Regions from separate parts of the Streptomyces sp. NPDC088097 genome, predicted to be linked through region 3. Evidence: riboswitches for the same ligand, from Rfam matches in the RefSeq annotation. Region 3 holds a riboswitch; each other region holds the start of a gene.
What was found. Region 3 has a riboswitch for cobalamin ahead of metE (5-methyltetrahydropteroyltriglutamate--homocysteine S-methyltransferase). Riboswitches for the same ligand answer to the same signal wherever they lie in the genome.

Region 1 (9,590 bases), on a different contig from region 3:
AGCCACTCCAGGGCCCCGGGGCTCAGTCGCTCGCCCCCGTCCAGCACCAGCAGCATGTCCCGCTCGGCGAGTTGGGAGGCGGCGTCGGCCGTCGCGCACGGCAGGAAGGGCATGCCGGGAAGACAGCCCAGCGCGGCCACGAGCCCGCGTACGCTTCCGTCCCCGGGCACGGTCAGGACGGCCGTCCCGTCGCAGAAGTTGGACGAGAGCCGCCGCGCGACGTCCCGTACGAGGACGCTCCGGGCCTCGCGGTCGGGACCGGTCACGGTCAACACCCTGCCGCGTCGTACGGCGGTGAGCAGCAGCGACAGTTCGGCCGAGGTGGTCGGAAGCGTTCCCGTACCGCCCCGGGAGCCGACAGGCCCGGATTCCCCCATGTTCACGATGCCCCCCATTGCATGCGTGACCAAGTGCGGCAAGAGGGATGTTCGAGCCGCATGACGATGAGTATCCGCCATTTCCGTCGCATGACCAGGGGAATGTCGCATTCCGCCGAATGGCCGGTGCCGTCCCATGATCACCGCACTCGTCGGGGCCGCGCCGGCGCCCTACGGGGCGTCGGGCCCGGCCCGTCGGACGGGCGAGCGGCCCCTCCTCGTGGTGCGATGGCGATCATGGGCCATGACCACGGTGCACCCTCCGCCGCCGCAGGCGGCGGCACCCTCACCGGCACGTACCGCAAGCGCCTGCTGTGGACGATCGGGATCAGCGCGGCGATCACCCTCGTCCAAGTGGTCGGCTCCGTGCTGTCGGGCAGTCTCGCCCTGCTCGCCGACGCCGCCCACAGCCTCACCGACGCCGTCGGCGTCTCCCTGGCGCTGGGCGCGGTCACCCTCGCCCAGCGGGCGCCCACCCCGCGCCGCACCTTCGGCTTCTACCGGGTCGAGATCTTCTCGGCCGCCCTGAACGCCCTGCTCCTGCTCGGCATCTTCGGCTGGGTCCTCTACTCGGCCGTGCGCCGGTTCAGCGAGCCCGTCGAGGTCAAGGGCGGGCTGATGTTCGCCGTCGCCGTGGTGGGCCTCGCCGCCAACGCGGTCGGGCTGTGGCTGCTGCGCGACGCCAAGGACCAGAGCCTCAACCTGCGCGGCGCCTACCTGGAGGTGCTCGGCGACGCCCTCGGATCGGTGGCCGTCATCGTCGGCGGCCTGGTCATCGTCCTCACCGGCTGGCAGGCCGCCGACCCGATCGCCTCCCTCGTGATCGGCCTGATGATCGTCCCGAGGGCCTACGGGCTGCTGCGCGACGCGGGCCACGTCCTGCTGGAGGCCACCCCGCAGGACATGGACCTCACCGAGGTGCGCCGGCACCTCCTCGAAGAGCCGGGCGTGCTCGACGTGCACGACCTCCACGCCTGGACCGTCACCTCCGGCATGCCGGTGCTCACCGCGCACGTGGTCGTGGCCGAGGACATCCTGCGCGGCGAGGACCACGGCCACCTCCTCACCCGTTTGCAGGCCTGTGTCGGGGACCATTTCGACATCGCGCACTCCACCCTCCAACTGGAGCCCAAGGGCCACGTGGAGGACGGGAACGCCCTGCACGCCTGACGCGGGCCCTGGGTCCGGCGGATTCCCGGCCCGGCTTGAGGGCCCGCCCGGTCCATCACGGGGACGAGCCGGCTGGGCCGGATGGTGGAGCGCGTGTAGACGACGCGCGGGACGCGGCGCGTCGGGGCCGGGAGAACACCCCGCCGACGGTCCCGACCGGGCACGCGAGCGGTACGCGGGCCACCGGGGGAGGCGTTGCCCGTGCGTCCGCCCGAGCGCCGTGAGGCCCCCGCGCCCTGTCGCGCCAAGGCGGTCGGGGCCCGGGCCCCCTTGGCGCCGGCAAAGCGGCGGGCGTAGCTCCTGTGGTCCCCGTGACGTACGCGCCGCGACCCCGCCCGCCCCTGAACAGTTGTCCGGAGCAGGGGAATCGGCTCTACTGCTGTGCAGTCCCGGCACCGGGGCATATTCCTGGGAGGGGCTCCACGATGACACCGGACCGGCGAGCCGACCGGCGCGCGCGGGGACGGGCGGGGCCCGCCTCGCACCGGCGCCGCTCCCGCCTCCGCAGACGCGGCCCCTTACTGACCCTGCTCCTCTCCACGTTCCTCCTCGTCGGCCTCTGCGCCGTCACCGGCATCCTCTGGGACCCCTTCCGGGCCGCCGCCGGACAGGACGACGCGCGCCCGGCCGCCGAGGCGTCCCGAACCACCGGGCCCTCCTCCGCGCCCGACGCCTCCGCAGGGGTCTCCCCGGGCGCCGAGGCCGACCGGGCGGCCTCGCCGGGCAGTGCCAAGCCGACACCGTCCGCGGCCCTGCGGGTCCGGAGCGACGGCGCGGGCGAGCGGCCCGCCGGAGTCCTGCCCTTCGACCTCCCCGACCCGACCGCACTGCGCACCGGGGCCGCGGGCCGGAAGCTGGTGTTCGCCCACTACTTCACCCCGTACCCGCTCTCCCTCGACAACGCGAGCGCCGACGCCGACTACTACACCCGCAACTACCTCGACCCGGACGGGGAGAACGGCAAGCACGAGCGCTACGGGGGCCTGCTGCGCGACCGCCCGCTGCCCGTGGCACCCCGGCAGGGCGAGTGGGAGTACGCCAACCTCCAGCAGGAGGTCCGCACCGCCCGCGCCGCCGGCATCGACGGGTTCACCCTCGACCTGCTCTCCCTCTCCGGGAAGAACTGGGAACGCTCCAACCTCCTGATGCGGGCGGCCCATTCGGTGGATCCCGCCTTCAGGATCATGCTGATGCCGGACATGACCTCCCTCGGCACGGACGACCCGGGCGTGCTCGCCGACGCCGTCGCCACCCTCGCCGCGGCTCCCGCCGCGCACCGGCTCGGTGACGGGCGGCTCGTGGTGTCCCCCTTCAAGGCGGAGGCCAAGAGCGCCGCCTGGTGGAGCCGGTTCATGGAAGTGCTCACGTCGAAGTACCAGGTCCGTACCGCGCTGGTCCCACTCTTCCTCGACTACGGGGCCAACAACGAGTCCTTCGCGCCCATCAGTTACGGGTTCTCCGAATGGGGCAGCCGCAGCTACGTCGGCCAGGAGGGAGCCGCCCGCGACGCCCGGCGCGCCCACGACCTCGGCAAGATCTGGATGCAGCCGGTGTCGGTCCAGGACGCCCGCCCCAACCAGGGGATCTACGACGAGGCCGGCAACACCGCCACCCTGCGCTCCACCTGGACGCACGCCATCGACGACGGCGCCGACTGGGTCCAACTGACCACCTGGAACGACTACTCCGAGGGCAGCCAGTTCGCCCCGTCCCTGCACAACGGCTACACCTACCTGGACCTCACCTCCTACTACCTGACCCGCTTCAAGACCGGCGCATGGCCCGAGATCGTCCGCGACACCCTCTACCTCACCGGCCGCACCCAGTTCGCCGCCGCCGACCCGTCCGGCGACCAGAAGGTGGTGATGTCCCCGCGCAAGGGCAGCGCCGCCCCCCGCGACACCGTCGAGGTGCTGAGCTTCCTCGCCGAGTCCGGGACCGTCCGTACGACCGTCGGCTCCGTCAACGGCGAGCACGAGGCCCCGGCCGGGGTCCACTCCCGCCTGCTGCCGCTGGGGCCGGGCACCAGTTCGGCGGCGGTGGTCCGGGGCGGCCGGTCCCTGGCCGGGGTGGAGTTGCCCTATCCGGTCGACCGCAAGGTCGAGGTGCAGGACCTCCAGTACTACGCGGCGAGCAGTGGACGCAGGCCCTAAGTCCTCCCTTCGAGGACCTTGGTCACCCAATATCTAGTGGTCGCGGCTTGCGGTCACATCCATATGTAGTGTTGGCCCTGCCGGTTCGGCGGGGCCTCGCTCATGTCCGCCCCGACCGAGGCAACAGGGAATCCGGTGGGAATCCGGGACTGCCCCGCAACGGTGAGCGCGCCCCCGGGCGTGCGAGTCCGACACCTGCCGGCGCCGATCCACACATCCGTGCGAAGCCTCGTGGGAGGGCTGCCGTGACGTCCGTCGACGCCGTAGAGACCGTGACCGAATACCTGGAACGCCGTGACTGGCGGGTGAACGCCAACGCCAACCAGGGATACTCGCTGGGCGGCCTCATCCTCAACGCCGCGGGCAAACTGACCGCCACCTACTGGCTGGAGCAGGTCTACCCGCCCGAGGTGGCCCGCGCCCACCGCGAGGGCGACCTCCACCTCCACGACCTGGACATGCTCTCCGGCTACTGCGCCGGCTGGTCCCTGCGCACCCTGCTCACCGAGGGACTCGGCGGGATACCCGGGCAGATCGACTCCGCCCCGCCCCGGCACCTGTCCTCCGCCGTCGGTCAGATGGTGAACTTCCTGGGCACCCTCCAGAACGAATGGGCCGGGGCCCAGGCCTTCTCCTCCTTCGACACCTGCCTCGCGCCCTACGTCCGCCTCGACGCGCTGACGTAGGAGCAGGTCCGCCAGTGCGTCCAGGAGCTGGTCCACAACCTCAACGTCCCCTCCCGCTGGGGCACCCAGACCCCCTTCACCAACCTCACCTTCGACTGGACCTGCCCCGAGGACCTGCGCGACCAGGTGCCCGTCGTCGGCGGCGAGGAGGTGGACTTCACCTACGGGGACCTCCAGGCGGAGATGGACCTCCTCAACCGGGCCTACATCGAGGTCATGACCGAAGGCGACGCCACGGGGCGGGTGTTCACCTTTCCCATCCCCACCTACAACATCACCGCGGACTTCCCCTGGGAGAGCGAGAACGCGGAGCGGCTCTTCGCGATGACCGCCAAGTATGGGCTCCCGTACTTCCAGAACTTCATCAACTCCGCACTGCGACCCCACATGATCCGCTCCATGTGCTGCCGCCTCCAGCTCGACCTCACCGAACTCCTCAAGCGCGGCAACGGCCTCTTCGGGAGCGCCGAACAGACCGGATCCCTCGGCGTGGTCACCCTCAACTGCGCCCGCCTCGGCCACCGTTACGCCGGCGACGAGGACGCCCTGATGGCCGAACTGGACCGGCTGTGCGAGCTGGCCAGGGACAGCCTGGAGTTGAAGCGGGTCACCGTGCAGGACCTCATCGACGGAGGCCTGTTCCCCTACACCAAGCGCTACCTCGGCACCCTGCGCAACCACTTCTCCACCATCGGGGTCAACGGGATCAACGAGATGATCCGCAACTTCACCGCGGACGCCGACGACATCACCACCCCGGCCGGCCACGCCCTCGCCCTCCGGCTCCTGGACCGGGTGCGGGCCCGCATGACCGAGTTCCAGGAGCGCACCGGACACCTCTACAACCTGGAGGCCACCCCGGCCGAGGGCACCACCTACCGCTTCGCGAAGGAGGACCGGGCCCGCTTCCCCGGCATCCTCCAGGCCGGCACGGAGGCCAACCCGTACTACACCAACTCCAGCCAGCTGCCCGTCGGATGGACCGACGATCCCTTCGAGGCGCTGGAGCGCCAGGACGAACTCCAGACCAAGTACACCGGCGGCACCGTCCTGCACCTCTACACCCCCGAACGGATCCCCACCGCCGAGGCCTGCCGCAAGCTGGTGCGGCGCTCCCTGGAGAACTTCCGCCTGCCCTACCTGACCGTCACCCCCACCTTCTCCATCTGCGCCGAGCACGGCTACCTCGACGGCGAAAGGCCCGCCTGCCCCACCTGTGGAGCCGAGTGCGAGGTGTGGACCCGCGTGATGGGCTACCACCGCCCCGTCTCCTCCCTCAACATCGGCAAGAAGGGCGAGCACGCCGAACGGGTCCCCTTCCGGGCCTCCTCGGGCGCCCCCGCCGACGCCCCCTCCCGGGCTCCCGAGGCGGCCCTGTGATCCGGATCGGCGGCTGGTTCGCACTGTCCACCTGCGACTGGCCCGGCCGCCTGGTGACCACCGTGTTCTGCCAGGGCTGCCCCTGGCGCTGCGGCTACTGCCACAACCCCGAACTGCTCCCCGCCCGAGCGCCGGCCGCCGCCGGCTGGGACGAGGTCGCACGGCACCTGGCCCGCCGCACCGGGCTCCTGGACGGCGTGGTCTTCTCCGGCGGCGAACCCCTCCTCCAGCGCGGCCTGCCCGAAGCCGTACGGGAGGCCCGCGCGCTGGGCCTGGAGGTCGGGCTGCACACCGGCGGTGCCTTCCCGCGCCGCTTCGCCCGGCTCCTGGACGCCGGCCTGTTGGACTGGGTCGGCTTCGACGTGAAGGCGCCGCCCGGCCGCTACGAGCGGGTCACCGGGATCGGCCACGCCGCCGCCTCGGCGGAACGCAGCCTGCGCCTGCTGCTCGCCTCCGGGGTGCCGCACCAACTCCGCACCACCGTCGACCCCGCCCTCCTCGACGGGCGGGCCCTGACCGACCTCGACGCCTGGCTCGCCTCCCTCGGAGCCGCCCCGCCCGTACGCCAACCCGCCCGCGCGGCCACACCGTAGGAGCCGGAGCGCAGCCTGACCTCCGGCGGCGCGCCCGGGGCGGGGCCGTGCGGCGCGCCCGGAACACGGGCCGACCGGCCCCGATCCAGGCCACTTCGACCGAATCGGCCCTGCCCCGGGGCGCCGGATCGGGGCACCATCCGGGGGAAGCCCCACGCCGACCGGAGGTCCCCGTGCCCGACCTGCCCGCTCCGTCCGCCCCGCCCGCCTTCCCGGGGGGCGCCGCCCTCTTCCGGCTGGACCCCGCCGTCGCCCACCTCAACCACGGGTCCTACGGCGCGGTCCCGCTCCCCGTCCAACAGGTCCAGGAGACGCTCCGCGCCGAACTCCACGCCGACCCCGACGCCTTCTTCAACTCCGTCGCCGAACGGCTCGTCGGCGCACGCGCCCGGATCGCCGCCCACCTCGGCGCGGACCCCGACGGCATCGGCTTCATCGCCAACGCCACCGAAGGCGCCAACCTCGCCCTCGACGCCGTCCCCCTCGCCGCAGGCGACGAGATCCTCGTCACCGACCACGGCTACGGAACGGTCGTCGCCGCCGCGGCCCGCCGCGCGCCCGTCACCACCGTCGCCCTGGACCCCCACCTCCCCGACGAGGACGCCGTCCGCGAGGCCGTGCTCGCCGCGCTCACCCCGCGCACCAAGGTGGCCCTCCTGGACCACGTCAGCTCGCCGACGGCCCGACTCATCGCGGGACCCCGCCTCCTCGCCGACCTCGCCGCCCGGGGCGTCACCACCGTCGTCGACGGCGCCCACACCCCCGGCATGCTGGCCGAACCCCTCGCCGCCGGCGCCGACTTCTGGTTCGGCAACCTCCACAAGTGGGGCTACGCCCCCTCCGGGAGCGCCGTCCTCGCCGTCGCCCCCGCCCACCGGGCCCGCGTACGGGCGCTGTCCCCCTCCTGGGAGGACCACCACGGCTTCCCGCGCTCCGTGGAGTACCGCGCCACCACCGACTACACCGGTTGGCTGGCCGCCCCCGAGGGCCTCGACCTCCTGGAGAGCCTCGGGGCGGCCGAGGTGCGGGCCCACAACAGCGCCCTGGCCGCCTACGGCGCCGGGCTGCTCGCCGCCCTGCCCGGGCTCACCGCCCTCCCGTACACCCCCGGCCTGCCCTTCCGCTCCCTGCTGCTGCCGCCCGGCAACGCCGAGACCCAGGACGAGGCCTACGCCCTGCGCGAGGAACTCGCCACGAAGCTCCGTACGCGCGTCCTGATCTGGCCCCGACCCGGCGGCGGAGGCATCCGCGTCTGCGGCCAGGTCTACAACCGCGCCGAGGAGTACGAGCGCCTCGCGGCGGCCCTGCCCGCCTACCTCAAGGGCGCCTGAGCAGGTACGTGTCCATGATCCAGCCCTTGCGGGCACGGGCCTCGGTCCGCAGCTCCTCGATGCGGCCGGCCACCTCCGAGAGCTTCCCCGAGACCAGGATCTCGTCCGGGGTGCCCACGTAGGCGCCCCAGTAGATGTAGAGGTCCCGGTCGAGGTGGGCCGTGAAGGCGTGCCGGGCGTCCAGCATCACCACCACGTCGTCCACGTCCTGCGGCCAACCCTCCGCGAGCCGCCGGCCGGTGGTGATCTGGACGGGCCGGCCCACCCGGTTCAGGTTCGTCCGGTGCCGGGCCAGCAGCGCCGAGACGCTGCTGATCCCGGGCACCACCTCGTGCTCGAAGGCCACCCGGCCGTGTTCGAGGACCTCGTCGAGGATCGCGAGGGTGGAGTCGTACAGGGACGGATCGCCCCACACCAGGAACGCACCGGTCTCGCCCTCGGCCAGGTCCTCGGCGATGAACCGCTCGAAGATCTCCGCCCGCGCGCTGCGCCAGCCGTCCACCGTCGGCGCGTACGCCGCCGGATCCCGGTCCCGGTCCGGGTCCCGGCCCTCCACCAGCCGGTGACCCGGCCGGGCGTGCTCGTCGAGCATGGCCCGCCGCAACCCCGTCAGATCCGATTTCTCCTCACCCTTCTCCAGGATGAGGAATGCGTCCGCCGCGCCGATCGCCCGTACCGCCTGGAGGGTCAGGTGGTCCGGGTCGCCCGCGCCGATGCCGATCACTGAGAACTTCTTCACCCCGCTATTGTGCCCACCATGCGCGCCGCCCTGTTCGTCACCTGCGTCAACGACGCGATCCACCCCCGGACCGGCATCGCCGTCGTACGCCTCCTGGAGCGCCTCGGAGTCGACGTGGACTTCCCCGCCGCCCAGAGCTGCTGCGGGCAGCCGCAGTACAACACCGGCTACCGGCGCGAGAGCGAACCCCTGCTGCGCCGCACCGCCGAGGCCTTCGCGGGCCACGAGTACGTGGTCACCCCCTCCGGATCCTGCGCCGCGATGGTCCGCGAGCACTACCCGCGCATCGGCCGCAAAGCCGCCGAGGAGGGCCGCGGCAACGCGCTCGCCGACCTCGCGCACGACCTCGTACCGCGCGTGTACGAGCTGACCGAGTTCCTCGTCGACGTCCTCGGCGTCACCGACGTCGGCGCCCACTTCCCGCATACCGTCACCTACCACCCCTCCTGCCACGGCCTGCGCTCCCTCGGCCTCGGCGAGCGCCCGCGCCGGCTCCTCACCGCCGTGAAGGGCCTGGACCTGGTCGAACTGCCCGGAGCCGAGGAGTGCTGCGGCTTCGGCGGCACCTTCGCCCTCAAGAACCCGGACGTCTCCGCCGCCATGGCCGCCGACAAGATCCGCAACGCCACCGGCACCGGAGCCTCCGTCCTGTGCGGCGCCGACAACTCCTGCCTCGTCCACCTCGACGGCACCCTGCGCCGCTCCGGCGCCCCCCTGCGCACCCTGCACCTCGCCGAGATCCTGGCCGCCACCGAGGAGGAACCCCTGCGATGAGCCGCACCCACCTCGGCATGCCCGCCTTCCCCGCCTTCCCGGCCGCGGCCCGCGAAGCCGTACGGGACGAGGTGCTGCGCGGCAACCTGCGCCACGCCACCCGGACCATCCGTGACAAACGCGCCCACGCGGTCGCCGAACTGGAGGACTGGGACCGGCTGCGCGCCGCGGGCAAGGCCGTCAAGGACCACACGCTGCGCCATCTGGAGCGCTACCTGCTGCAGTTGGAGTCCGCCGTCACCGCGGCGGGCGGCACCGTGCACTGGGCGGCCGACGCCGAGGAGGCCAACCGGATCGTCACCGACCTCGTCCGCGCCACCGGCGAACGGGAGGTGGTCAAGGTCAAGTCCATGGCCACCCAGGAGACCGGCCTCAACGAGGCCCTCG
Region 2 (9,590 bases), on a different contig from region 3:
CGAGCGGCCCGTCCGGGTCGGGACCTTCGGCCCCGGGCCCGGCTCGTGGCGTGGACTAGCGTGCCTCGGGGGGCCGAAAATCGCCCCCGCGCGAAGAGAGGCAGCCTCCATGGCGAGCACCGAGCACCGCGTCCTGCCCCTGCGGCTCGAAGTCGCACCCCTGACCGTCCCGCTCCAGGGGGTCTTCGTCTACCGCACCGACCGGCCGTACGAGCTGGCCGTCGACCTGCGGGGCGCCGGAACGCACCTCGCCCGCTGGGTCTTCTCCCGCGACCTGCTGATCGACGGGCAGAGCCTCGCCACCGGCGAGGGCGACATACAGGTCTGGCCCCAGCGCCAGGGCTCCGAACCCCGGGTCCTCCTCGCCTTCACGAACGGCCCCCGCAGCTGCGTGATCTCCGCCCGCGCCAAGGACGTGCACGCGCTGTGCCGGCGGATGACCGAGCTGGTCCCGCGCGGACAGGAGCGCCGCCACTACGACCTGGACGCACAGCTGAGCACCCTCCTGGCGCACTGACCGGGGCCGGCGACAGCGCCCGGTAACGGTTCGGCGCCGTCGGGAACCGGCGGCGGCGCGGCGGTGTCTCAGGCAGTGGCAGCAAGTCCCCGTCTCAGAGAATCCGGGGGGACGTCATGCGTCACCACCGCCCGCACCGCACCCACTCCCCGCGCAGCCGCCGGATCGTGGCCCTGGCCACGGGCGCGCTGCTCACCGTCGGCATAGGCCTCGCCGCGCCGGCGTCCGCGGCCTCCTCCGCCGGCGCCGCCAAGGCCACGAAGGCCGCGGCGGCCCACAACCCGTACGTCGTCAACGCCCGCTGGGGCGGCCACTGCACCTTCGACCGGATCGTGATCGACGTCGAGGGCTCCCTGCCCTCGGTCACCGTCACCCCCGTCTCCGAGCTGGTCTACGACGGATCGGGCAAGCCCGTCCCGCTGGCCGGGACGTACTTCCTTGAGGTCCGCCTCCACCCCGCGGACGCCCACGACGACGCCGGGCACAGCGTCTACCAGGGCCCCAAGCTCCAGAAGATCTACCTCAGCAAGCTCAAGGGCCTCGCCATGACGGGCGACTTCGAGGGGTACGTGACCTTCGGCGCCGCCTTCGACACCAAGCCGACCTACACCACGAGCGTCCTGCACTCGCCGGAGCGCTTCGTGCTGGACGTCGCGCACCCGAACACCTGCTGACGGTCGTCGGCGGGTACGGGACGGGCCCGGGGCGTCTGCCGCCCCGGGCCCGTCCCGTACCCGGCCGGTTCAGCGGTGTTCGGGGTTCGGGAAGTCGAAGCGGCAGCCCGCGTCCCACAGGGAGCGCTGGTTTCCGTGGGCGGGCATGCCGCCGGCCCGCTTGAGCAGGGCGGCGAGGTGCATCAGGTTCCAGGACATGAAGGCCGTGTTGCGGTTGGTGAAGTCGTTCTCGGGACCGCCGGAGCCGGCGTCCAGGTAGGAGGGCCCGGGGCCGGCCTCCCCGATCCAGCCCGCGTCGGCCTGCGGCGGGATCGCGTAGCCGAGGTGCTGGAGGCTGTAGAGGACGTTCATGGCGCAGTGCTTGACGCCGTCCTCGTTCCCGGTGATCAGCGCCCCGCCGACCCGACCGTAGTAGGCGTACTGGCCCTGCTCGTTCAGGATCGAGGAGCAGGCGTAGAGCCGCTCGATCACCTGCTTCATGACGGAGCTGTTGTCGCCCAGCCAGATGGGCCCGCAGAGCACGAGGATGTCGGCGTCCATGATCCGGCTGTAGAGGACCGGCCACTGGTCGCTCTCCCACCCGTGCTCGGTCATGTCCGGCCAGACACCGGTGGCGATGTCGTGGTCGACGGCCCGGATCAGCTCCGTCCGGGCGCCCGCGGCCTCCATGACGGCGCGGCTCTTGGCGATCAGCCCCTCGGTGTTGCTGGTCTCGGGCGACCGTTTGAGCGTGCAGTTCACGAAGACGGCGGAGAGGTCGGAGTAGTCGGGGCCCGAGGGCTCCTGCGAGGCCCGGGGGTCCGGGGAGTCTGCTGGCACGCTCCCACCCTGCCCACCGCCGCCCGCCCCCGCCACCGCACCGCACCCGCACGGGCGAGGGCCGGCCGTCACGGGCGCCGGCAGCCACGGGGGGCCTGCCGCCACGGACGCCCCGGGAGGGCCGGGTTGGTGCCCGTACGCGCGGCCGACTAGGGTCAACGGGCCTTGGTGTTCGGGAAGCCGGTGGAAAACCGGCGCGGCCCTCGCCACTGTGATCGGGAAGTCCGGCTCCACTCCTGCGGGAAGCCACTGGGCCCGCGCGGGAGACCGCACGGACCCGGGAAGGCGGAGCCAGGGCATCAGTACCCGTCAGCCAGGAGACCGGCCGAGGCGCGTCGTCCATCCACGAGGTGCTGGAGAGGTCTCTCTACTCATGCATATAGCCGAGGGGTTCCTGCCCCCCTTGCACGCGGTCGCCTGGGGCGCCGCTTCCGCCCCGTTCGTCGTCCACGGCGTACGCGCCCTCACCCGCGAGGTGAAGGCCCACCCGGAGAGCACCCTGTTGCTCGGGGCGTCCGGAGCGTTCACCTTCGTCCTGTCCGCGCTCAAGATCCCCTCGGTGACGGGCAGCTGCTCGCACCCCACGGGGACGGGGCTCGGCGCCATCCTGTTCCGGCCGCCCATCATGGCGGTGCTCGGCACGATCACCCTGCTGTTCCAGGCCCTGCTGCTGGCGCACGGCGGGCTCACCACCCTCGGCGCGAACGTCTTCTCGATGGCCATCGCCGGGCCTTGGGCCGGCTACGCCGTCTACCGGCTGCTGCGGAAGTCCGGGGCGCCGCTGATGGTGACCGTCTTCTTCGGCGCCTTCTTCGCCGACCTGGTCACCTACTGCGTGACCTCCGTCCAGCTGGCGCTGGCCTTCCCCGACGCGAGCAGCGGCTTCGTCGGCTCGCTGGAGAAGTTCGCGGGCATCTTCGCCCTCACCCAGATCCCGCTCGCGGTGAGCGAGGGGCTGCTGACCGTCCTCGTGATGCGGCTGCTGATGCAGTCCAGCAAGTCCGACCTGGTCCGGCTCGGGGTCGCCCGGCTCACCGGCGGCAAGCAGGAGAAGACGGAGGCGGCGCTCTGATGTCGAGGAACGCGAAGATCAACACCCTGTTGCTGCTCCTGGTCGCGGCGCTGGCCGTGCTCCCGCTCGCGCTGGGCATGGGCGACGGCAAGGAGGAGCCGTTCGCCGGCGCGGACGCGCAGGCGGAGACGGCCATCACCGAGCTGAAGCCCGACTACGAGCCCTGGTTCTCCCCGCTGTACGAACCCCCCTCCGGGGAGATCGAGTCGGCGCTGTTCGCCCTCCAGGCGGCCTTGGGCGCGGGCGTGCTCGCCTACTACTTCGGCGTGCGCAAGGGACGCCGCCAAGGGGCCGCCGCCGCTGCGGCCGCCGACGCCGCATCCGACACGGGCGCCGCCCGGACGGCCGTCGCCGGCGCCCCCGCCCCGGCCGCGCCGGAGGCCTAGCCGGTGCTGCCCATCGACGTGGCGGCCCACTCCAGCCGCTGGCGGGGCCGCCACCCCCTGGAGAAGGCACTGCTCGGGCTCGGGCTCACGGTCAGCGCCGTGTGCCTGCCGCCCTGGCCCGGCGGTCCGCTGGTGGCGGCCGCGACCCTGACCGTGCTGCTCGGGCCGGCCGGGGTCGCCGGTCGGCAGCTGTGGCGGGCCTTCCGGGTCCCGCTGGGCTTCTGCGTGACCGGGGCGCTGCCGCTGCTGGTGTCGGTCGGCGGCCCGGCCGGTTTCCTCTCCCTGGCCCCCGACGGGCCCCGGCACGCCGCCGAGCTGCTGCTGCGGACCTCGGCGGCCTCGCTCGGGGTGCTGCTGTTCGCCTTCACCACACCGGTCTCGGACGTGCTGCCGCGTCTGGTGCGGGCCGGGGTGCCGGCGCCGGTGGTGGACGTGGCCCTGGTCATGTACCGGATCGGCTTCCTGCTGCTCGACTCGATGGCCCAGGTCCGCCGGGCCCAGGCCGCGCGCCTGGGCCGGACGAGCCGGGCGGCGGTGTGGCGTTCCCTGGCCGGGCTCGCGGCGACCTCCTTCGTACGGGCCTTCGACCGCGCCGCCCGGCTCCAGGAGGGCCTCGCCGGGCGCGGCTACGACGGCGCGCTGCGGGTGCTGGTCCCGGAGGCCAGGCTGTCGCGGCCGTTCCTGGCGGCCTCCGCCGCCCTGCTGGCCGGTCTGGTCGCGGGGACCCTCGTACTGAAGGAGCTGTACCTGTGACCCCCTTGGTGGAGCTGACCGGAGCGGGCTACGCCTACGAGGACGGCCCGGCCGTGCTCCGCGACGTGGACTTCGCCATCGCGCCCGGCCGGGCCCTGGTCCTGCTGGGCCGCAACGGCAGCGGGAAGACCACCCTGATGCGGCTGCTGAGCGGGGGCCTGCGGCCCGGCACGGGCGCGCTGCGCCTGGACGGGGAGCGGGTGGCGTACGACAGGGCGGGGCTGACCCGGCTGCGGACCTCGGTGCAGCTGGTGGTCCAGGACCCGGACGACCAGCTCTTCGCCGCCTCCGTCGAACAGGACGTGTCCTTCGGCCCGATGAACCTGGGGCTGCCCGCGCCCGAGGTCCGCGCCCGGGTCGACGCGGCCTTGGCGGCGCTGGACATCACGGGGCTGCGCGACCGCCCGACGCACCTCCTGTCGTACGGGCAGCGCAAGCGCGCGGCCATCGCGGGGGCGGTGGCGATGGCGCCGCGCGTGCTGATCCTGGACGAGCCGACGGCCGGGCTGGACCCGGACGGGCAGGAGCGCCTCCTGGACGTCCTCGCGGGCCTGCGGGCCGCCGGCACCACCGTGGTGATGGCCACGCACGATGTGGACCTCGCGGTCCGCTGGGCCGACGACGCCGCCGTCCTGACCCCGGACGGGGTCCGCACCGGGGCCGCGCGGACCCTGTTGTCGGACCCGGGGTTGCTGGCCTCCGCGGGACTGCGCCAGGCCTGGTCCCCGGCGGTGACGGCCGTGCTGCGCGCGCACGGCCTGCTGGCGGCCGACGCCCCGGGACCCCGTACTCCGCAGGCGCTGGCCGAGTGGAGCGGGCAGCGGCCGGGCGGCGCGCAAACCTAGGATGTCCGCATGTCGCTCCCGCACGCCATCCTCACCGCCCTGCTCGAAAGGCCCTCGTCGGGGCTGGAGCTGACCCGGCGGTTCGACCGGTCGATCGGGTACTTCTGGTCCGCGACGCACCAGCAGATCTACCGCGAGCTGGGGCGGCTGGAGGAGGCCGGGCTGATCCGCGCCCTGCCCGGCGAGGTGCCAGTACGGGGCCGGCGCAAGGAGTACGAGGTGCTGCCGGCCGGCAGCGCGGAGCTGGCCCGCTGGGTGGACGAGCGGCAGGACCCCAAGCCCCAGCGGGACGCGCTGCTGCTGCGGATCCGGGCGGCGGCCGTGGTCGGGCCGCAGGGGCTGGGCGCCGAGCTGCGCCGGCATCTGGAGCTGCACCGGGGGCAGCTGGCGACGTACGAGGCCATCGAGGCCAAGGACTTCCCGCCGGGGCGGGACTCGGCGGCCGAGGACCGGCTGCGCCGACTCGTCCTGCGCGGGGGGATCGCGCTGGAGACCTTCTGGCTCGCCTGGCTCGCGGAGGCGGTCACCGAGGTCGAGGAGATGGGTCCGGGCCGGGACTGACGCGCCCCCGCCCGGCGGGTGGGGCGGGGCGGGGGCGCGGCGGGTACTACTTGTTCAGGTCGGCCCAGAACTCGTCGAAGCTGAGCAGGCCGTCGCTGTTGGCGTCCTTGGCGGCGACGATGGCGTCCGCGACGGACGGGGTGACGAACGCGTCGCCCATGGCCTTCATGGCCGCGCTGTATTCGTCGGCGGTGATGAAGCCGTCGTTGTTCACGTCGAACCTGTCGAACGTGGCGCGTGCGCTGTCGATGTCGGCCATGGTGCCCACCCCTTCTCGGTGCTTGTTGACCGGCTCAGGGTAGCCGCCCCCGCGGAGCCCCCCTCCCGGGGGTCCTCGCGGGGACTTCCTTCGACCACGTCGACGGCGCGCCGCGGACACGCCCTAGCGGAAGATCCCGGTGTGGCCCAGCGAGTAGCGGCCGGGTTGCGGGTACACGGCGAGGCCGTGGGGGCCCGAGCCGACGGGGATCCTGGCGAGCTCCTTGCCGCTGGTGGTGTCGATCGCGTAGACCTCGGAGTCGTAGCGTCCCGACAGCCAGAGCACCTTGCCGTCGGCGGAGACGCCGCCCATGTCGGGGCTGCCGCCGTCGGGCAGCTCCCACTTCTTGGTCAGCTTGTTCTGCTTGAAGTCGAAGACGGAGACGGTGCCCTCGCCGCGGTTGGAGACGTACATCTCGCGGGAGTCGCGGCCGACGTAGAGGCCGTGGCAGCCCTTGCCGGTGGGCAGCAGCTTGGGGACGTCGAACTTGTCGCCGCTGAGCACCCACATGCCGTGGGCCATCATGTCCGCGACGTAGAAGGTCTTGCCGTCGGGGGAGATCTTCACGTCCTGCGGCATCGCCCCTTCGAAGGGGAGCTTCTGCTGGCCGACGACCTCCATCTTCTCGGTGTCGACCTTGAGCAGTTCGCCGGAGAACTCGCAGCTCACGATGAAGTAGCGGCCGTCGGCGGAGAAGTCGGCGTGGTTGACGCCGAAGCAGGTGACCGGGACGGTCTTCACCCGGTCCATGGTGTGCGGATCGCGGAAGACCAGTTCGCGGTCCATGGAGGCCATCACGATGGCGTACTTGCCGTTGGGCGTGAAGTACAGGTTGTACGGGTCGTGCACCTCGACCGGGTCCCCCGCCACTCCCGTGGCCGGGTTGATGGGGGTGAGGGTGTGGCCCCGGTTGTTGTTGACCCAGAGGGTCTTCATGTCCCAGGAGGGCACCACGTGTTGGGGCTGGGCCCCGACGGGGATGGTGTCGATGACCTTGTAGGTGGCCGGGTCGATGACGGACACCGTGTTGGAGCTGGTGTTCGGCACGTACACCCGGGACGGGAAGTCCTTGACCACCGGCGAGAGCTGGTTGGGGCGGTCGGCCGCGTACACGTCCTTCGGGTCGAGTACGGGCGGCATGCCCGCCAGCCCGGGCGGCGCGGCCGGAACGGCCTTGACCGGGCGGGCGGGGCCCTTGGAGCCGAGCGCCTCCGGGCTGCCCTTGCCGTCGGATCCGCAGCCCGCCAGGGCGGCGAGGACCAGTCCGGCGAGCAGCGCGGTGGCCTTCCGTGGAAGGCGGTTCGTGGTCATGAGGTCAGCAGCTCCGTGGTGGTCACCGCGCGCAGTTCGCGGCGCGCGAGTTCTTCGAGGAGGGGTGGCATCGCGGCGACCGTGTCCGCGTAGCCGAAGTGCAGGCTCACCACCGATCCGCGCCGGATCGTCCCGGTGACGTTGCCGACGACGGCCGCCGCGCCGGGGGAGGTGAAGTCGAGGGAGTCCACGTCGTAGGAGAGGACGTGGGGGTAGCCCGCCCGCTGGGCGAGCTTGCGCACGAGCGGGCCGGCGAACTGGGTCTGCGAGGGACGGAACCAGGTGCCGATCGAGCCGGTGAGGCGCTTGAGGCGCTGGGCGCAGCCGTCGATCTCGGCGTACGCCTCCTCCTCGGGCATGTCGTTGATCGCCAGGTGGCGCTGGGTGTGGTTGCCGAGTTCGTGGCCTCCGTCCAGCACGCGGCGGGCCATCTCGGGGTGCTCGTCGAGCCAGGCGCCGATCGCCAGTACGGTGACCCGCGCGCCCGCCTTCTCGACTTCGGCGAGCACGGCCCGGGCGATGGCGGGGTCGCCGTTGCCGTGGAAGGTGAGGGCGACGGCCGGCCGGTCGCGGGAACCGTGGCCGATCTCCACGGGCTGTCCGGCGAACCGGCGCGGGGCGGGGGCGACGGGGGCCGCGGGGGCGGCCCGCTTGGCGGGGGTGGCGGCCGGCGGGGCGGTGGGGCCGGCGGAGCCCGCGCTCCGGCTCGGCGCGCAGGATCCGACGAGGCCTAGGGCGGCGGCCGCGCCCGCGCACAGGGCCGCGCGGCGGCCTGGTTGGGAGAACACCCGCCCATTTAAGAGGGGGACGGGGCAAAAGATAACGATTGACCCAATTCGGGACCTTGGGCGCGAGCCCCCGACCGCCCAGGTCACCGCTATGCGGTCAACGATTCACGCGGAGCGGTCGATATTTATTCATAGATTACGAGGTGAGTGGTCCACCTCACCAAGGATTTAGGTGGAAACTCTTAGGATATGCACACTTATGCCCGACTTGGGACTTTTGGCATTTGGGCCCTCGTCTGCCATAGTCGGAATCACGGCTTCCCATTGACCCGAGCGAAGTCGCACCGCCGAGGATCACACACCCCCTTTGATCCTCGGCACACCCATGAAGCCCCCAAGACGCCCCACTACGGCGACCGGGGGCTTCAGGCGTTCACAGCGTTGCGCGCACGCGCGGGACACACGCCTCAGCGGTCGGCGACCCGCATCTCGAACCAGGTGATCTTCCCGCGCGGCAACAGGTCGGCGCCCCAACGGTCGGACAGCTTGTCGACGAGGAACAACCCCCGGCCCGTGGTGTCCATCTCGTGGACCGGCATCAGACAGGGCAGCCCGCGCGAGGGGTCGCGGACCTCGACCCGGATCCAGCCGCGCCGCCGCAGCATCCGCAGACCGAAGGACCGGGCCCCGGTGTGGCGCACCGCGTTGCCGACGAGTTCGGACACCAACAGGACGGTGTGCTCCGCGGTCTGCGGCGAGAGCCCCCAGAGCCGGATCACCACGCTCTGGGTCAACCGTCGCGCCGTGCCGGCCGATTCCGGCATCGACGGAAGCGTCACCTCCGCCTCGGCCGGATTGCCGTACAACTCCAGCGCCCTGAGGCCCTGTTCGTCTTCGACCGCCGCCGTGAGGCGCACGGCAGAAGCGCCGCCGCCGCGCTGCCGCGGCTGTTCCACACCCTCCAGGCCCGCCATGCACCCATCATGGACGGCCGACCCGCCCGTCCGGGCCGTTCCGCAGGAAAACACCCCCCGGAATGGTCTATTCCGAGGGGCGGTCCTGGCATATGCACAGGGCAACCGGAAGCCCGTGGGACCACCGGTGACCTGCGATGACGCTCCGCTTCTCGATGATCACCGTCAGTGGATCACCGAATCCCCTTAAGGCTCCCTTAAGGCCTGGCTAATCCACCCACAGGGAGGAGCGGCCCGCGATCAGAGGAACTTGGCCTTGCCCGGGCCCTCTTCGACGAAGCTGCGCATCCCGCGCTCCCGGTCCTCGGTGGCGAACAGCCCCGCGAACCAGGTGCGTTCGATCGCCAGCCCGGTGTCGATGTCGGCCTCCAGCCCGGAGTCCACGCACTCCTTGGCGGCGCGCAGCGCGAGGGCCGGGCCTTGCGCGAGCTTGGCGGCCCAGGCCCGCGCCTGCTCGTACACCTCGGCCGCGGGCACGACGCGGTCCACCAGCCCCAGCGAGAGGGCCTCTTCGGCCTTGACCATCCGTCCGGTGAAGATCAGGTCCTTGGCCTTGGAGGGGCCGATCAGCCGGGACAGTCGCTGGGTGCCGCCGGCGCCGGGGATCAGGCCGAGCAGGATCTCGGGCTGGCCGAACTTGGCGTTGTCGGCGGCGATCCGGTAGTCGGCGCAGAGCGCCAGCTCGCACCCG
Region 3 (9,590 bases):
GACCGCGTTCACCAGGGCCGCGTCGGAGAAGGCGACCGGTACGGACACCACGATGTTGATCGTCCCCGCCGACCGGGGCCCCGGGACGCCGGGGGCCGGGTCGGCGGCCCAGCCCCGTACACCGAGCCCGGCGGACGCCAGGGCCCACACGCCGCCGTCCGAGGCGCGGCCGTGATCGGCGACCGAGGCGGCCGTCATCAGGCCCACGCCCGGCCCCGACGCTCCGGCGCGCGCCGCGAGTGCGGCCAGGTGGACGTCCGGATCCGTCCGCCGGTATCCGTGCGCCACCTGCGCGTTGAGCACCCAGTGCCGCTCGCCGATGCCGCCGCCCAGGGGCGCGCTGGAGATCATGCGCCGGCTGTGCCCCGGCACCCACAGGAGCATCGGCAACGTCCGGCCGTCCTCCACGCGCGACAGGAGCGGCAGACGGTCCACGGCGGACAGGTCGAGGGGCGCGTAGGGCATCCCGCACCCTAACCCGCTGATCAGGGCCCCGAAGGAGCAGGTCCGGGGCGGACGGCCCGGCGGGCGTCCGTCCCGGACCCGCCACCGGGTCAGGAGCGGTCGGTCGTCAGATCCGCGCGGACCTCGCGCGCGGCGGCGACGAGGTTCTCCAGGGAGGCGCGGGTCTCGGGCCAGCCACGGGTCTTCAGACCGCAGTCGGGGTTCACCCAGAGCCGTTCGGCGGGGATCGCCGCGAGGCCCTTGCGCAGCAGGGCGGCGGCCTCCCCGGCGCTCGGGACGCGGGGCGAGTGGATGTCCCAGACACCGGGGCCGGCCTCACGGGGATAGCCGTGTGCGGCCAGCTCGTCGGCGACCCGCATGTGGGAGCGGGCGGCCTCCAGGCTGATGACGTCCGCGTCGAGGTCGTCGATGGCCCGGACGATGTCGCCGAACTCGGCGTAGCACATGTGCGTGTGGATCTGCGTGTCCGGCCGGACCCCGCTGGTGGTGAGCCGGAACGACTCGGTGGCCCAGGCCAGGTACGCGGCGTGGTCGGCGGCCCGCAGCGGCAGGGTCTCGCGCAGGGCGGGCTCGTCGACCTGGATGACCGACGTACCGGCGGCTTCGAGGTCGTCGACCTCGTCGCGCAGGGCGAGCGCCACCTGCCGGGCGGTCTCCCCGAGGGGCTGGTCGTCGCGTACGAAGGACCAGGCGAGCATGGTGACCGGCCCGGTCAGCATGCCCTTGACCGGCTTGGCCGTCTGCGCCTGGGCGTACGTCGTCCAGCGGACGGTCATCGGCTCGGGACGGGAGATGTCCCCGGCCAGCACCGGTGGGCGCACGTAGCGGGTGCCGTAGGACTGGACCCAGCCGTGCTGGGTGGCGAGGTAGCCGGTGAGCCGCTCGGCGAAGTACTGCACCATGTCGTTGCGCTCGGGCTCCCCGTGGACGAGGACGTCGATTCCGACCTTCGCCTGGAAGGCGATCACCTCGCGGATCTCGGCGGCGATCCGGTCCTCGTACCCGACGGCGTCGATCCGTCCGGCCCGCAGGTCGGCGCGGGCGGCGCGCAGCTCGTTCGTCTGGGGGAAGGAGCCGATGGTGGTCGTCGGCAGCAACGGCAGGCTCAGGAGGGCGCGCTGTGCGGCGGTCCGCTGCGCGTAGGGCTGCGAGCGCCGTCCGTCGGCGTCGGTGATCGCGGCGGTCCGCGCGCGGACGGCCGGGTCGTGGGTCAGGGCGGAGGAGGCGCGGGAGGCGAGGTCGGCGCGGTTGGCGGCGAGTTCGGCCGCGATGGCGCCGGTGCCCTGGGCCAGTCCCCGGGCCAGGGTGGTGATCTCGCCGGTCTTCTGGCGGGCGAAGGCAAGCCAGCGCCGGAGCTGCGGATCGATGTCGCGTTCGGCGGCGGCGTCCAGCGGGACGTGCAACAGGGAACAGGACGCGGCGACGTCCACCCGGTCGGCGAGACCCAGGAGCGTGCCGAGGGTGGTCAACGCCTTCTGGTGGTCGTTGATCCAGATGTTGCGGCCGTTGACCACGCCCGCGACCAGGCGCTTGCCGGGGAGGCCGCCCACCGCGGCGAGGTCGGCGAGGTTCGCGGCGGCGGCGTCGGTGAAGTCGAGCGCCAGGCCTTCGACGGGGGCGGCGGCGAGCACCTGGAGGGCGTCGCCGAGCCGTCCGAAGTACGAGGCGACCAGCAGCTTCGGGCGGTCGCCGGCGCTCCCGAGGTCGCGGTAGGCGCGGGCGGCGGCGTTCAGGTCCGCCGGGGTGCGGTCCTGGACGAGGGCGGGCTCGTCGAGCTGCACCCATTCGGCGCCGGCGGCGCGCAGGTCGGCCAAGACCCGTTCGTAGACGGGGAGCAGCCGGTCGAGCAGGGTCAGCGGCTGGAAGTCGTCCGCGACGCCGGGGGCGGGCTTGGCCAGCAGCAGGTAGGTGACGGGGCCGACGAGGACCGGGCGGGCGGTGTGTCCGAGGGCCAGGGCCTCCTTCAGCTCGGCGACCTGCCGGGTGGAATCGGCGCTGAAGAAGGTGTCCGGGCCGAGCTCGGGAACCAGGTAGTGGTAGTTCGTGTCGAACCACTTGGTCATCTCCAGCGGGGCCACGTCCTGCGTTCCCCGGGCCATCGCGAAGTAGCCGTCGAGGGCGTCGGCGGCGACCGCCGCGCGGTGGCGTGCGGGGACCGCGCCGACCATGACGCTGGTGTCCAGGACGTGGTCGTAGTACGAGAAATCGCCGGTCGGCACTTCGTCGATGCCGGCGTCGGCCAGCTGCCGCCAGTTCGAACGGCGCAGGTCGGCCGCGGTCTCCCGGAGGGCTTCGGCGCTGACCCCGCCCTTCCAGTAGCCCTCGACGGCCTTCTTCAGCTCCCGGTTCCGACCCTGGCGGGGGTAGCCGTACACGGTGGCTCGTGCTGCCGCGGCTGCGGGCTTCGATGTCACGGAACTCTCCTTCGCGAGATGTGTCCTGGACATCCCGGAGACGGGACGCGGACGCGAAGGAACGACAGAACGGGCGGCCCACATCGCGGAGGGAAGCCGCGCGTGCCGCTCGCTGTGTACGCCGACCCGCCCACGAGGTCACCGAGATTTCCGCACGCGAAACGGTCGCGTGCGGGCAACGGGCAGGTCTTCGGACTCGCGGGCACGCAGGCCACGGGGGCCGGCACCTACTGGCCGTCGCTTCCCAGACCCGTCCCGGGTCCAGTGCTCATGACGGCGGTCGTTCCCACTCACCGCTGCGGGGCAGTCCCGGATTCCCACCGGGTTCCCTCTTACGACGCACCCCGCCTGGCGGACGGGGGCGAACCAGCTGCACCGACCACCCTAAAGCGAGTGATCACCCACTGGCGACCCCCGCCTACCGTCCGAAGGCCGAAACCGGCCGCTCCGACGGAGGATCCGTCCGAATCTCGCGGTCCCGCAGGGCCGCGAGGCCGCGAGGCGGGGGCGCAGCGAGTCGACGTGCGGATGAACTTCGGCGGCGCGTCCGGTCCGGGATCGCCGCTCGCGTTTCGGCGGGTGCCACACCCGTTTGAAAGCGGCGGGACGGTGCAGACGATGCGATGAGAACGGCTGGACACGACGAGGTAGGAGAAGCGTCATGGGCATCATCGCTTGGATCTTGATAGGGCTGCTCGCGGGCGCCATCGCCAAGGCTCTTATGCCGGGCAGGGACCCGGGCGGCATCATCATCACGATGCTGATCGGCATCGCCGGTGGTCTGCTCGGCGGTTGGCTCGGCAAGGTCATCTTCGGTGTCGACTCCATCGACGGCTTCTTCGACGTCTCCACCTGGATCGCGGCCATCGTCGGCTCGGTCATCCTCCTCGCCGTCTACCGCCTCGTGACGGGCAACCGTCGCTCGCACCGACACGCCTGACCCCGCGGGCCGCGCTCCCGGCCCGCCACGACAACGGCTCCGTCCTCTTCGCGAGGGCGGAGCCGTCGTCGTGCCGCCGATCCGTCTACATGGGGTCGCGCTTGAAGGAGGAGGTGGACCAGCGCGCCATACGCAAGGCCCTGGCGGGGGAGGGGTGGGTTCGAACTGTGTGGAGGGCGTTTGACCTGCGGGGATGTGGTGGCGCGGCGTTGGCTCCCTGCTGAGCCAGGCGTGTGTTTGGCTCCACCGGTGCCACATGTGGCACTACGTGGCGACCTGTCTGCAGGTCGCAGGAGCATCCTTCCCCTCTGGGATGCTGTCCGTCGGCAGGAACCAGGGGGCGGGAGCGGGAGTGAGCGCAGGTACGCGGTCAGGCGCAGGCGTGGTCGGTCGTGGGGTTCGGATGACCCGGGTGGGTGCCCGGTGGCGGGTGAGCCGGCCGTGGCCGGCCCGGTTGCGGCCGTTCGTGCACAGCTATGCCGGGTATTGGGAGGCGACGACCACCCCGTACCGGGTGCGGTTGGTTCCCACGGGCCGGGCGGTCGTGGTGATCAGCCTGGGGGAGCCGTTCGCACGGGTGCACCGGCTGGGGGAAGCGCGTGCGGACGGGCAGGTGACCGGCTCGCTCGTCGCGGGGCTGGAGGACGGCCCCCGGGTGTGTGACCATCCGGGCGGGCAGGAGGCGATCCGTCTGGAGCTGACCCCGCTGGGCGCCTACCGGCTGTTCGCCGTGCCGATGAGGGAGTTGACCAACAGGGTGGTCGGGCTCGACGACGTCCTGGGACCCGCGGCCGCCGTGCTGGCGGAGCGCCTCACCGACACCCGCGACTGGGCGGCCCGGTTCGACCTGCTGGACGTCGCGTTGTCGGCGCGGATCGAGCGCGGCCCCGACCCGGCTCCCGAAGTGCGTGAGGCCTGGCGGCTGTTGGCCGACGCCGGCGGGGCTATCCCGGTCGGTCGGATCGCCGCCGAAGTGGGGTGGAGCCAGGGTCACTTGGTGCGCCGGTTCACCGAACAGGTGGGCCTGACGCCCAAGGCGTCGGCCCGGGTGCTGCGCTTCGACCGGGCCGTGGGGCTGCTCACCCGCGAGGGTGCGAACCCCACCGAGGTGAGCGCCGCCTGTGGCTTCTACGACCAGGCCCACCTCAACCGCGAGTTCCGCGCCCTCGCAGGGACCACTCCCGGCCGGATGGCCCTCGCCCGCGTCGCGGAGGGGGCCCTCGCCCTGTGAGCGACGCGACGCGGGCAGGTCAAAGACGCGGGCAGGTCAAATTCGTCCAAGTCAGGGCGACCGTCCCGTCGCTAGTGTCCCGTTCGTACGTGACCCAGAGACGGGAGAACCCGATGGAAGACCTGCTGCGCATCCTCGTGGGCGGGGCGCTGACCGGCGGCCTGATCGGCTTGGCGGGAGCCCTGGGCCGACGCCGCCGCGAGCGTAGGGAAGGCGGCGGACGGGACGGCCGCTGAGTATGCGTCCCTAGGCAGTCTCTTTCGGATCTTGCCGGGCTCACCGCCAAGATCCGAAAGAGACGACCTGGGCCGTCTCTTTCGGATCTTGCCGGGGCCGCGGCGCCCGGCACCGCGCGCCGGCATCGACGAAGGCACACCACCCCCGGAAGTTCACTCTTCGGCGATCCACTGGGCGAGGGAGACCAAGGTGGCTTCGACGCTGGTCGTCATGTAGTAGCGGAGTGCGTCGAGTTCGCCGTGGGTGGTGCCCAGCACCGGGTCGAGGCGCAGGAGTTGCCAGGACTGTTCGACGACGGTTCCGCGCCCCTGGGGGTGGAAGGTCCAGCTCCACCGCACGATGCCGTCCTCGGCGCCGCCGACCACGAAGGCGAAGGCGCTGCCGGGGTCGGCTCGTACGACCTGGGAGCGGGTGGTCCATTCCCTGCCGTCCTTGCGATTGCGGCCGCTGAACCAGGCGCCGGCCCGAGGACCGGCGCCTTGGTCGAACGTGACGTCGGTCGCGTTGGGGCTCCAGCGGCCGATCGCGGACACGTCACTGACCAGGCCATAGACCCGGGCGGGCGCGGCATCGACCCATGCGCGTCTGGTGAAGGCGTAGGCCGATGCGTTCAGGGTCTCGAAGAGGTCGTGTTCGCTGGTGGTGGCGCTCAAGGCGTCCTCCTGGGTGCGTGCACCGGGTGCGTATGGGACGGGGTGCCGGGTCGGCGACACCCACGTCATCACCGGTCGTACCGGGGAGCCAGACCCACCGGTGCCTATCCACAGCTGGGGCAGGCTGCGCGTTTCGAGTCGGCCCATACTCGGATCCATGACCGGAAAATCGCAGCTCGGGGACTTCCTGCAGGCGCGGCGCTCCCAGCTGCGCCCCGAGGACGTCGGGGTGCCCACCTATGGGGAGCGCCGACGTGTACCGGGGCTTCGACGCGAGGAGTTGGCACTGCTGGCGGGGGTCAGCGCCTCCTACTACACCCGCCTGGAGCAGGGGCAGTCGCTGAGCGCGTCGTCCGAGGTGCTGGACGCGATCGCCGGGGCTCTGCGGCTGGACGACTCCGAGCGGCGGTACCTGCACGACCTGGTCCGGGCGGACAGGCGTCGCACACAGGGCCGGCGGCCCGCGCCGGAGCGAGTGACGGAGGCGACGGCCCAGTTGCTGGACGTGCTGGCCGACGTCCCCGCGATCGTACTCGGCCTGCGCAGTGACGTACTGGCGTGGAACCGCCTGGGTCACGCGCTGTTCGCCGGGCACCTGGACCGTGGTGCGCCGGACCTGCCGGGGCAGCGCCCCAACATGGCCAGACTGGTGTTCCTCGACTGTCACACCCGCGACCTGTACGCGGACTGGCCGAGCAAGGCCAGGGCGGTGGTGGGGAACCTGCGCGTGGTGGCCGCCCAGCACCCGCAGGACACCGCGTTGCACGCGCTGCTGGGTGAACTGAGCGCCAGGAGTGCGGAGTTCTCCTCGATGTGGGCCGATCATCGGGTCAGGGAGTGCACCGTCGCCACCTACGAGATGCGGCACCCGTCGATCGGCCCGCTGACCGTCGTTCAGCAAACCATGAGCCACGGGTCGGGCCCCCACACGGTGGTCGCCACCACGGAGGCGGGCTCGTCCTCGCGGGCCGCGCTGGCCCTGCTCGCCCAGAGCATCACCCAGGACACCGTCGCGGCCGACCAGGTGCAGAGGGGGCCCCGGGCCGGCACTGCCTGACCTCCCACCACATCACCGGGCGCTCGGCCGACAACGGCGCGCACCCCGTCCCCACCCGGTACGGCCGACGGCCGGTTGCTCGGCCGTTCATTCGGCTTGTCAGTCGGCCCGTCATTCGACCGATCCTCGCCGGGAGCAGTTCCGGGGTCGCACGCCCCCGAGCCGACCCCTCCACCCGTCCCACCCCGCCCGTGCGTCGGCGTATCGCTGCCGCATGCCCGCAACCAGTGAAGGAACCATGTTCAAGAAACTCTCCCGGTCCGCAGTGTCGACGGCCGTCCTTGTCGCGGCCGCCGCCGTGGCGATCGCTCCGACGTCGGCATCGGCGGCGGCTCCTGCATCGGCTCCGGCGTCGGCGTCGGCGTCGGCGTCGGCCGAGCCCACCCCCCTCAGCCGCGCCCGGATCGCCGCGCATTTCGACCTGTCCAAGGGACAGACGCCGGAGAACCTCGCCCTGGCACCGGGCGGCGTCGCGTACGTCACCTTCGCCAAGGCCCGCCAGATAGCCGAGATCTCCCCCGACGGCACCACACGGATCCTCGCCACCCTGCCCGAGCCCGCCGACGGCGGTATCCACACCCCGGCCCTGGGCTTCCCGCTGACCGTCGGAATCGTCCGTGCCCACGACGGCACCCTGTACTTCCTGTACGCCACCGGCACCCCCGACCTGACCGGCGTGTGGCGGCTTCGCCCCGGCGGCCAACCGCAGCGGATCGCCGCACTGCCCGCGGGCGGCCTGCCCAACGGCCTGGCCCTGGACCCGCGCACCCGTACCCTCTACGTCACGGACTCCGTGCTCGGCACCATCTGGCGCGTACCCACCACGGGCGGCACCCCCATCGCCTGGTCCACCGCACCCGAACTGGCCCCCGCCGGCTTCCTCGGCGCCAACGGCCTGAAGATCCACAACGGTGCGGTCTGGGTCACCAACCTCGACAAGGGCACCGTACTGCGCATCCCCGTCCTCCCGGACGGTCGCGCCGGCCGAGTCCGGACCAAGGCCACCGGCCTGCCGGGGATCGACGACTTCGCCTTCACCGGCCGCGGCGATCAGCTGCTGGCCACCCTCAACGGCCCTGGCCAGGTCGCGCTCGTCCAGCCCGACGGCAGCCACTCCACGGTGCTGAGCCAGGCCGACGGCCTGCAGAACCCCACGGCCATCGCCCTGCGCGGGAAATCCGTCTACGTGACGAGCGCCGCCTACGTCACTGCCCAGGACCCCAACCTGCTCCACGCCCACCTGAACCGCTGAGCGTCGCGGGCACCGACCCGGCGAGGAGATGTACCGGCGGCTCGTCCCCGAACGACCGGGTACCCGTCGACGGGTACGCCCCGTCACGCCACCCCACGCACTCGAAGGCCGGCGAGTACTCCGAGTCCGCGCACTCGAAGGCCGGCGCACTCGCCCCCCGCGTACCCCCAGCCCGCGCACCGAACGGAGAAGCACCATGCAGGACACCCACGTGATCACCCTGGGCGATGTCACCATCACCCGGATCGAGGAGATGCGCGGGCCGATCATGCCCACGGACCAGTTCTTCCCCGACCTGCCCGAGCAGGCATGGAAGGACCAGCGCGCCATGCTCGTGCCCGACCACCTGGGCGCCGACGACGCCATGGTCCATGTGGCGATGCAGACCTGGCTGCTGCGCAGCGAGGGCCGCACCATCCTGATCGACACCGGCGTCGGCAACGACAAGGCCCGCCCGGCCGTCGCCGCGTGGGACCACCTGCGGCTGGACTACCTCGGCAACCTCGCACGCGCCGGGGTGCGGCCCGAGGACGTCGACCTGGTGATCAACACCCACCTGCACGTCGACCACGTCGGCTGGAACACCCGCCTGATCGACGGCGACTGGGTACCCACGTTCCCGAACGCCACCTACCTGATGCCCAAGGCCGACTTCGAGTTCTGGAACCCGGCGAACAACCCGGACATCGCCGGCGGCGTCAACGAGAACGTCTTCGAGGACAGCGTCGCCCCCGTGCACGCCGCGGGCCAGGTGCGGCTGTGGGAGGAAGGCCACACCATCGACGGCAGCCTGCGTCTGGAAGCGGCCCCCGGCCACACGCCCGGATCCAGCGTCGTCACGCTGACCTCCGGCAGCGACCGGGCCCTGTTCGTGGGCGACCTGATGCACACCCCCTTGCAGGTCACGCATCCCGACCACAACAGCTGCTTCTGTCAGGACCCGGCGCAGTCCCGCAGCACCCGCCGCAGGCTCCTCGGCCGGGCCGCTGACCAGGGCGCCCTCGTCCTGCCCGCCCACTTCAGCGGCCACGGTGCCCTGGAGGTCGAGCACCAGGGCAGCGGGTTCGCGATCAAGAAGTGGGCGCCGATCACCCGGTACTGACCCCGATTCCAGCCCGCCGCCGCTCCGGCCACCCCGGAGCGGCGGCACCCACCTGAGCAGCCGGCAGCCGGTGTCCGGCAATCAGCAGCCGCCCACCAGAAACCGCCCACCAGAAACCGGCAACCAGCAACCAGGAGAGCAGAGATGACACCCGCCGATCCCACCACCGTCACCACCACCTCAGGCCCCGTCCGCGGTCGCCGCCACGAACACGGGAGCGTCTTCTTCGACGTGCCCTA

Region 1: it holds a riboswitch for cobalamin, as region 3 does, so the genes downstream of both, ACIOD1_RS06225 (ribonucleoside triphosphate reductase) here and metE (5-methyltetrahydropteroyltriglutamate--homocysteine S-methyltransferase) in region 3, are expected to answer to the same signal.
Region 2: it holds a riboswitch for cobalamin, as region 3 does, so the genes downstream of both, ACIOD1_RS00375 (energy-coupling factor ABC transporter permease) here and metE (5-methyltetrahydropteroyltriglutamate--homocysteine S-methyltransferase) in region 3, are expected to answer to the same signal.

What each region holds. Positions count from the first base shown of each region.
Region 1 covers NZ_JBIUTJ010000002.1:26,748-36,337, forward strand. Annotated here, with positions in the region: gene ACIOD1_RS06210 (hypothetical protein) at 1-383, opposite strand, end outside; gene ACIOD1_RS06215 (cation diffusion facilitator family transporter) at 606-1,547, shown strand; gene ACIOD1_RS06220 (endo-1,3-alpha-glucanase family glycosylhydrolase) at 1,973-3,700, shown strand; cobalamin riboswitch at 3,765-3,918, shown strand; partial or broken gene ACIOD1_RS06225 (ribonucleoside triphosphate reductase) at 4,006-5,766, shown strand; gene ACIOD1_RS06230 (anaerobic ribonucleoside-triphosphate reductase activating protein) at 5,763-6,359, shown strand; gene ACIOD1_RS06235 (aminotransferase class V-fold PLP-dependent enzyme) at 6,533-7,690, shown strand; gene cobF (precorrin-6A synthase (deacetylating)) at 7,677-8,429, opposite strand; gene ACIOD1_RS06245 ((Fe-S)-binding protein) at 8,448-9,203, shown strand; gene ACIOD1_RS06250 (lactate utilization protein B) at 9,200-9,590, shown strand, end outside.
Region 2 covers NZ_JBIUTJ010000001.1:84,626-94,215, forward strand. Annotated here, with positions in the region: gene ACIOD1_RS00360 (SsgA family sporulation/cell division regulator) at 110-517, shown strand; gene ACIOD1_RS00365 (hypothetical protein) at 634-1,191, shown strand; gene ACIOD1_RS00370 (flavodoxin family protein) at 1,261-2,010, opposite strand; cobalamin riboswitch at 2,160-2,355, shown strand; gene ACIOD1_RS00375 (energy-coupling factor ABC transporter permease) at 2,384-3,082, shown strand; gene ACIOD1_RS00380 (energy-coupling factor ABC transporter substrate-binding protein) at 3,082-3,468, shown strand; gene cbiQ (cobalt ECF transporter T component CbiQ) at 3,472-4,221, shown strand; gene ACIOD1_RS00390 (ATP-binding cassette domain-containing protein) at 4,218-5,066, shown strand; gene ACIOD1_RS00395 (PadR family transcriptional regulator) at 5,076-5,627, shown strand; gene ACIOD1_RS00400 (EF-hand domain-containing protein) at 5,674-5,886, opposite strand; gene ACIOD1_RS00405 (YncE family protein) at 6,010-7,197, opposite strand; gene ACIOD1_RS00410 (polysaccharide deacetylase family protein) at 7,194-7,985, opposite strand; gene ACIOD1_RS00415 (ATP-binding protein) at 8,393-8,899, opposite strand; gene ACIOD1_RS00420 (enoyl-CoA hydratase-related protein) at 9,140-9,590, opposite strand, start outside.
Region 3 covers NZ_JBIUTJ010000003.1:96,724-106,313, reverse strand. Annotated here, with positions in the region: gene ACIOD1_RS10555 (adenosylcobinamide amidohydrolase) at 1-465, opposite strand, end outside; gene metE (5-methyltetrahydropteroyltriglutamate--homocysteine S-methyltransferase) at 555-2,879, opposite strand; cobalamin riboswitch at 3,064-3,214, opposite strand; gene ACIOD1_RS10545 (GlsB/YeaQ/YmgE family stress response membrane protein) at 3,541-3,819, shown strand; gene ACIOD1_RS10540 (helix-turn-helix domain-containing protein) at 4,133-5,050, shown strand; gene ACIOD1_RS10535 (hypothetical protein) at 5,140-5,286, shown strand; gene ACIOD1_RS10530 (SRPBCC family protein) at 5,440-5,940, opposite strand; gene ACIOD1_RS10525 (helix-turn-helix transcriptional regulator) at 6,098-6,997, shown strand; gene ACIOD1_RS10520 (hypothetical protein) at 7,236-8,249, shown strand; gene ACIOD1_RS10515 (MBL fold metallo-hydrolase) at 8,446-9,351, shown strand; gene ACIOD1_RS10510 (carboxylesterase family protein) at 9,496-9,590, shown strand, end outside.